2 regions of the Clostridium sp. 19966 genome follow, and region 2 is predicted to be linked to the other one. Evidence: riboswitches for the same ligand, from Rfam matches in the RefSeq annotation. Region 2 holds a riboswitch; the other holds the start of a gene.

Region 1 (4,224 bases), 110 kb from region 2:
ATTTATGGTCTCTATTTTAATTTTTCCATCCAGTACTGTCTCTATCAAGTTCTTCTCTATATCTTCCTGGCTTACTGTCAGTATCTCTTTTCCTTGTCCTATAAGCTTATCTATAGGCATATAAGTATTGCCAAGAGCACAAAATTGATTAATTATATATCTTATTCCGCTTTGTATTCTATATGGAGAATTGCTTTCAACACCTAAATTTCTAGATATTTTATCTGCTGTTTTAAATCCAATTCCTGAAATTTCGTCCGTCAATCTATATGGATTTTCTTTCACAGCATTGACTGAATCAGCTCCAAATCTTTTGTATATCTTCATGCATTGATTAGGCGATACTCCATAGGACTGAAAAAACACCATTATATTTTTAATTTCCCTTTGTTTACTATAAGACTCACAAATAATTTCTATTTTCTTATCGCCTATTCCTTCTATATCTCTGAGCTTTTCTATATTATTGTCCAGTATATCAAAAGTTTTTTCACCGAATTTTTCCACTATTTTTTTTGCTGTAACTGGCCCTATGCCAAAAATAGCTCCGCTAGCTAAATATCTTTCTATACCAACTAAAGTTGAAGGAATAAGTTCCTCAAACTCTTCAACTTTAAACTGCTGACCGAACTGGGAATGATTTACCCACTTTCCAGTTAACCTTAAGCTTTGACCTTCAACTATATAAGGCATTACTCCCACTATAGTTAAACTATCTTGACCACTCTTTATACTCGCAACAGTATAGCCATTATCTTCATTACTAAATATTATTTCTTCAACTGTTCCTTGTATTTCCGTCATATTTATCTCCTACTTTTGCAAATTGTATAATAATATTTTACCAGCAATCAGGCAATATATTTTTTAGTAGTAAAATAGACTATTCAATATACAAATTATTAACTTAAAACTATGTCAATTTCTATTTTATCTCTATTATAACCACTTTTTTAATTAATGTATAATATTTTTATTAAATTTAGCGTTTGTTTAAAATTTATCATAATAAGCATATCCAATATATAAATTTTAAAATAAAATGTGTTTTTTTTCAATAGAACATGTATATTTTTCCATATACTTCTCTTTTACTTGCTGCGTAAGCTTGTTTACATGGAAAAAAAACATAAAAATAAGACCACCAAAAGGTGATCTTACTCTAATCCATTATAAATATTTTTTTATTGCTTCAACTTTATTGGTTTTTTCCCAAGGCAAATCTACATCTGTTCTTCCAAAATGTCCATATGCTGCGGTCTGCTTATATATTGGTCTTCTTAAGTCAAGCTCGTTTATTATAGCTGCAGGTCTCAAATCAAAGACCTTATTTACGATTTCAACAATTTTATCATCAGATATTTTTCCTGTTCCAAAAGTATCAACTTCGATAGAAACAGGCTTTGCAACTCCTATAGCGTAAGCTAATTCAATCTCAAGCTTATCCGCAACTCCAGCAGCCACAAGGTTCTTAGCAACCCATCTTGCAGCATATGCAGCAGAACGGTCTACCTTTGTTGGATCTTTTCCTGAAAATGCTCCGCCGCCATGTCTTCCATATCCGCCGTAGGTATCAACAATAATTTTTCTTCCTGTTAATCCGGAGTCTCCCTGTGGTCCTCCTATTACAAATCTTCCTGTAGGATTGATAAAGTATCTAGTATTTGAATCCAATAAATTTGCAGGTATTACTGGCTTTATTACATTTTCTATAATATCTTTTTCTATTTGCTCTCTTTCAATTTCAGGACCATGCTGTGTTGATACAACGATAGTATCTATTCTTACTGGAGTATTATCTTCATATTCAACAGTTACCTGTGTCTTGCCATCTGGTCTTAAATAAGAAAGTGTTCCATTTTTTCTAACCTCTGCAAGCCTTCTAGAAAGCTTATGAGCCATAGCTATTGGCATTGGCATAAATTCAGGAGTTTCGTTTGTTGCATATCCAAACATCATACCCTGGTCTCCTGCACCTATTGCCTCAATTTTATCCATTTCACCTTTTTTAGATTCTAAGGCTTCGTCTACACCCATAGCTATATCTGCAGACTGTTCATCTATTGAAGTCAGCACTGCACAAGTATTAGAATCAAAACCGTATTTAGCTCTTACATACCCTATATCTTCAACAGTTTTTCTAACTATTTTAGGTATATCTATATAGCAATTAGTTGAGATTTCTCCCATAACTAAAACCATTCCGGTAGTAACTGCTGTTTCACAGGCAACTCTCGCATTTGGATCATTTTCCAATATGGTATCTAACACAGCATCTGAAATTTGATCACAAATTTTATCTGGATGCCCTTCTGTAACTGACTCTGATGTAAATAATCTTTTCAATTTTTTTCTCCTTTCAAAAAACAAAATAAAACCTCTTCGATAAGAAGAGGTTTATAAACCATCTCTCTTATCTTGCAGAAATACTGCAGGAATTGGCACCATTGTGTACTATCACCGGTTGCCGGGTTTCATAGGGCCCAGTCCCTCCACCTCTCTTGATAAGAGTAATTTTATTAATATAATATTACTATAACATTTCAATATTATTATTGTCAATACACATTAAAGCTTGATTACATAAAAAAAAGACACGCTTATTGAGTGTCTTTGGTGGAGGAGAGTGGATTCGAACCACTGAAGCAACTTGCAACAGATTTACAGTCTGCCCCCTTTGGCCACTCGGGAACTCCTCCATATTTAAGCTGGCAATAGGAATCGAACCTACAACCTGCTGATTACAAGTCAGCTGCTCTACCGTTGAGCCATGCCAGCATTTACTTGCCTGACGCGCTTGCCGCGTTACTGACAAGGAATAGTATACATAGAACCAGCTTCTATTTCAAATGGCATAATGGTGCTTTATACAGAATTAAACTTATTTTTCTCCATTTTTCTAAGTATTTCTAGCAATTAATGCACATTACATATTTATATTTTAAGTAAATGTTTTTCAAGAACAGCAAAATAATCTTATAAGAACACGTAAATTAATGATTAATTATCGCTGTTTTTTATGTATTTTTCTACGCAGTCCACATCTAGATATTTACTGGCTATTTTTTTTATGGTTTCGTAATCTTTACTACCTAGCCTTAACCTTAGCAGACTGAATGTATTTATTATTCCTTCAACAGGATCATCATTTGTTAAATAGTCTTTAAGCTTATAATAGTCAGATGGCGGTATTTTACTTGCAATTTCTAATATTTTAGCCTTATCTAAAAAGCTCAATTCTCCTTTTATTTTATATGCATCCACTTTAAACACCGCTGAGGAATCTGGATATTGTTCTTGATCAGTATTTTTTTCTTGAATTGTATCCTGCTTCGCATCCTCTTCTTTCTGAACATTGTAATTTCCATCAGTGTTTTCTTCAACTTTCGGAATTTTGCTAGAACTTGCTGGAGCTGTTTGCGCCTGGGGTTTAGTTTCTTTTACTTCATTTACAGGCTGCTTATTCTCCTCATTCTTAGCATTATTTTCTACTTTCTTATCTTCTTTTACTTCCTTAGTTTTTTCTGCAGCAGCAATGTGGAGCCTAGATTGTTGCTCTGATATTTTTTTAACATTCTCAATTTTGCTTATTATAGCATCACTATAATTCATTATGCTAACAGATATAATTGTGCAAATTATAACTGTTAGTGATAAAAATTTATTTTTCACAGCTTTCACCTCATTTTAATTCTTTCATCTTTTTAATTTTTTATTCTCACATTTCTAATATTTATATGACTATCCTCATATATATTATTGGGGGGTGTGATTGTTTGGATAAGGTTAAAGTAAAGTTTACTAATGCTTTGGCATACTACGAATTAGCAAACACTGTAAAAAACTATCTAAATGAAAATACTATAATAATATGCATAGGAACCGATAGATGTATAGGTGATTGTTTAGGTCCTTTAGTGGGTACATTACTTAAAAATAAGTTTTTTCCTTTGCCTGTATACGGAACTATATCTGAACCAATACATGCGTTGAACTTAGAAAAAAAATTAGTGGATATAAAAAATAATCACCCCAAAGCTAAAATAATAGGTATAGATGCTTGCTTAGGTGACAGTAATAGTATTGGTGAAATTCAATTTAGAGATTATCCAATTCATCCAGGAAAAGGAGTTGGTAAATCATTACCAGATGTAGGAGATACTTCGCTGATTGGCATTGTAGATTCTTCCGAAAATAATGAATTATTCACAAATAGAACTATTA
Region 2 (4,224 bases):
TTTTTACCAATATCATGAACGTCGCCTTTCACGGTAGCAAAAACCACTTTACCAGCACTGCTTCTACCTTCTCCAGACTTTTCAGCCTCAATATATGGAAGAAGGAAGCTTACTGCCTTTTTCATGACTCTTGCACTTTTTACTACTTGAGGAAGAAACATTTTTCCTTCACTAAAAAGTTCGCCAACCACATTCATTCCAGACATTAGAGGCCCTTCTATAACTTCTAAAGCTCTGCTTACATTTTTTCTAACTTCCTCAACATCCTCTTCAATGTAATCAGTAACACCTTTTACCAAAGCATATTTCAATCTTTCCTCAGCAGAGGTGTTCCTCCAGGCTAATTTATTTTCTTCATGAGCATTTTCTTTATTTTTGTATTTTTCAGCTAATTCAATTAGTTCTTCAGCTGCATTTTCATTCTTATTTAAAATTACTGCTTCCACTTTTTCAAGCAAGACCTTATCAATTTCATCATATATTTGAATCATTCCCGGATTAACTATTCCCATGTCCATTCCAGCAGAGATTGCATGATATAGAAAAGCAGAGTGCATAGCTTCTCTTATGGCATTATTCCCTCTAAAGGAGAAGGAAAGGTTGCTTACTCCTCCGCTTACCTTTGCATAGGGGAGGTTTTCCTTTATCCACTTTGTTGCATTTATAAAATCTACAGCATAGTTATTATGTTCTTCCATGCCTGTGGCTATAGCCAATATGTTAGGATCAAAAATTATATTCTCTGGTGAGAATTTAACCTCATTAACTAGAATGTCATAAGCTCTTTTACATATGTGAATTTTTCTTTGAAAATTGTCCGCCTGACCTTTTTCGTCAAAGGCCATAACTATTATACCTGCTCCATATTTATTTATTAACTTTGCTTCTCTTATGAATTCTTCTTCTCCATTTTTTAAGGATATTGAATTTACTATAGCTTTGCCTTGAATTGCTTTAAGACCTGTTTCTAGAACTTCAAATTTAGAAGAATCAATCATCACTGGAACTTTTGAAATTTCGGGCTCACTGGCCAGCAATTTTAGGAATGTGTCCATTTCAACTTTTGCATCCAGAAGGGCGTCATCAAAATTTACATCTATGATTTGAGCACCATTTTCTACCTGGTCTTTAGCGATTGATAAGGCTTCTTCGTATTTTTTTTCTCTTATAAGTCTGGCAAATTTAGCTGAACCTGCTACGTTTGTTCTCTCTCCAACATTCACAAAATTAGAACTTTTATTTATTCTAGTTACTTCAAGTCCGCAGAAAACACTTTCTCTTTCTATTTCTGGAAGCTTTCTGGGTTGTACCTTTGAAACTGCAGCAGCTATAGCTTTTATGTGATCTGGAGTGGTACCGCAGCATCCTCCAACAATATTTAAGTCACCCTCATGAGCCAAATTTTTTACTATACCAGCCGTTATTTCCGGAAGTTCATCATATTCACCTAAGGAATTTGGGAGTCCTGCGTTAGGATGAAAGCTTATATAGAGGTTTTGTGTTTTAGAAAGAGTTTTGATGAATGGAATCAAATCTTCAGCACCAAAGGAACAATTCAATCCGATACTTACAACTCTATGATTCTTCATGCTTTCTGCAAAAGCCTCTAAGGTTTGACCAGATAAAATTCTTCCGCTTTTATCAGCAATAGTTCCGGAAATCATAACAGGAATATCTAGATTTCTATCAGTAAGAATAGTGTCTGCCGCAAATATAGCAGCTCTTGCATTAAGAGAATCAAATATGGTTTCAATAAGTAAAAGATCTACTCCGCCGTCAATAAGTCCGTTAATCTGTTCTTCATAGCTAACAACCAGATCATTAAAACTTACATTTCTGAAGCCTGGATTTTCTACGTCTGGTGACATAGAAGCAGTTTTGTTAGTAGGACCAATAGAACCTGCTACAAAGCGTGGTTTATCAGGAGTTTTTAGGGTAAACTCATCTGCAGCTTCTCTAGCTAATTTTCCACCTTGAAAGTTTAACTCGTAAACTTTATCCTCCATATTATAATCTGCTTGAGATATTCTAGTGGAATTAAAGGTATTAGTTTCAATTATATCTGCACCTGCTTCTAGATATTTAATATGAATTTGCTTTATTATTTCAGGTTTTGTTATGTTAAGGAGATCATTATTGCCTTTTTGATTGGAGTGGCAGTGACAGCTTCCTCTAAAGGTTATTTCATCTAAATTATGCTTTTGGATACTGGTTCCCATAGCTCCATCTAGTACAAGTATCCTTTTATTTAAATGTTTAAATATATCATATCTCAAATTATTTGCCCCCTTATAATTGTTAAAAAATTATTTATAAAAATAAAAACGCTATTTTTCAAAAGAAAAATAGCGGATATTACACTATTCTTCTTATCTGCCAGAAATATTATTTCTGCTGGAATTAACACCTTTTATTCTATTTAAAGAATATAGGTTGTTGGGCTTCAAAGGGCCAGTCCCTCCACCTCTCTAGATAAGAATATTATTTACTTAAACTTTATATAAATTCTAAATTATAATGGTGTAAAAGTCAATAAAATATTGTATATATAAACAATTTAAGAAACTTCGTCTTTGTATTTTCCTGGGGAGATGTTTGTATATTTTTTAAATACTCTTGAGAAGGTACGAACATTATAGTAGCCCACAAGCTCAGCTATTTTTTCAATAGTGGAATTCTTATTAGCTTTAAGCAAAACCTTTGCTTGCTCTATCCTGAGCTTTGAAATATAATCCAGCAAACCTTCTCCTACATGGTCCTTAAATATTTTGGAAAGATATACAGGATGAACGCCGAATTGCTCACTAAGCTGTTCTAATCCAATATTGGGGTCATTATAATTTTTTTCTAAATAGGGGATAACACTGCTTATTACCCAACTGGAGCTCTTTTCTATATTTTTATTAACATGCGCACAAAAAGCCTTAAGAAAATTATCTAATTGATTTTTCATCTGATTTAAGGTTTTACAGCGCAAGAGCTGTTTAATCGGATTTAATTCCTGAAGAAATTTATCTTTGTCAAGGTCAGACACATCATTTACTGCTCTTATCATAGTGCTGACCATGTTAAGCATTAGGCATTGAGCTAGCTCTATATTCATTCCTGAATTGAGGTTTTTTGAAAAAATTTCATTGACGATTTTGCTAGCCATAGCATAATTTCCGGATTTTATATGATTCAAAAGCTGATGTTCCTGATTTAAAGGATAGCAATAAGTATCCTTAAAGGCACTGTTAATATCATCATAAGAAATATTTTGTTTTATTCCCATGATATTTTTATAGTTCATAGCATATAGAGATTCGTTATAGGCTATAGCAATATTTTCAATATTTTCATGTATTCCGCTCATAGAAAAAGAAATATTTGTTTTAAAGTTTTTATTTATGAATTCTTCCGTTTCGTTCATAGTATTTAAGGTATCAGATTTAGCAAAGAATATGTTATCTTGCTTGAAGTTGATTAGACAAACTAGATTGTTATCCGCTTCTACTACAAAGGCTTTATTTTTTTTATTAACTAAATCTATTATTATATTAGAAAGAATGAAATTTAAAGTGCTGAGCCTATTTCCCCAATAACAATTCAATGATTCTATATCCTCATCTGAGTCATTTATAAACAATGATATTACTGCAAAATAATTTGACTCAAAAGTTATATCAAAAGAAGAAAGTCCTTCATCTAAAGGAATGCTTTCATCAATGCCGCCCTTCAAAAGTTTTTGAAGAAAGTTATTTTTTAATATTAAATTTTGCTTAGACAACTTGTTGCTAATCAAATCATTATCAGCTAAAGTTTTCTGTATGGCTTTTTCTATCAGAGTATATTCATTTAAATTACTTTCCTCAATACTAGTGCTATCTTTTAAAATACCTAATAACTTTGTGATAGGATTATAATTTTTTTTCAGTGAGTAATAAGCGAAAATTGAGTAAAAAACCATGCTTAGAAGAAGGCCCAGTAAGGTGAAATATTTTATATAGTTTAGCTTTTGGAAAAATACACTGTTAGGAATCATAGTTACATATTTCCAATCAGTTTCTTTAGAAGAGATATAGGAAATAACCACTTTTTTTGAATTTATATATTTATACAGCACACCGCTCTTACCCTGCAGATTTTTAAAATTAAGCTCGTTAGACAAATTTACCGAAACAGAAGAGGCAATAATGTTATTTTTACTATCCAATATGAAGGATACACCTTTAGTCATGGTAT

What was found. Region 2 has a riboswitch for S-adenosylmethionine ahead of metH (methionine synthase). Riboswitches for the same ligand answer to the same signal wherever they lie in the genome.
Region 1: it holds a riboswitch for S-adenosylmethionine, as region 2 does, so the genes downstream of both, metK (methionine adenosyltransferase) here and metH (methionine synthase) in region 2, are expected to answer to the same signal.

Annotation. Positions count from the first base shown of each region.
Region 1 is NZ_JACTOJ010000002.1:180,564-184,787, forward strand. It holds gene IAI10_RS02720 (ATP-dependent RecD-like DNA helicase) at 1-804, opposite strand, end outside; gene metK (methionine adenosyltransferase) at 1,171-2,346, opposite strand; SAM riboswitch class I at 2,411-2,511, opposite strand; tRNA gene IAI10_RS02730 (tRNA-Tyr) at 2,615-2,699, opposite strand; tRNA gene IAI10_RS02735 (tRNA-Thr) at 2,707-2,778, opposite strand; gene IAI10_RS02740 (hypothetical protein) at 3,001-3,672, opposite strand; gene yyaC (spore protease YyaC) at 3,777-4,224, shown strand, end outside.
Region 2 is NZ_JACTOJ010000002.1:286,618-290,841, reverse strand. It holds gene metH (methionine synthase) at 1-2,276, opposite strand, end outside; SAM riboswitch class I at 2,367-2,479, opposite strand; gene IAI10_RS03210 (AraC family transcriptional regulator) at 2,558-4,224, opposite strand, start outside.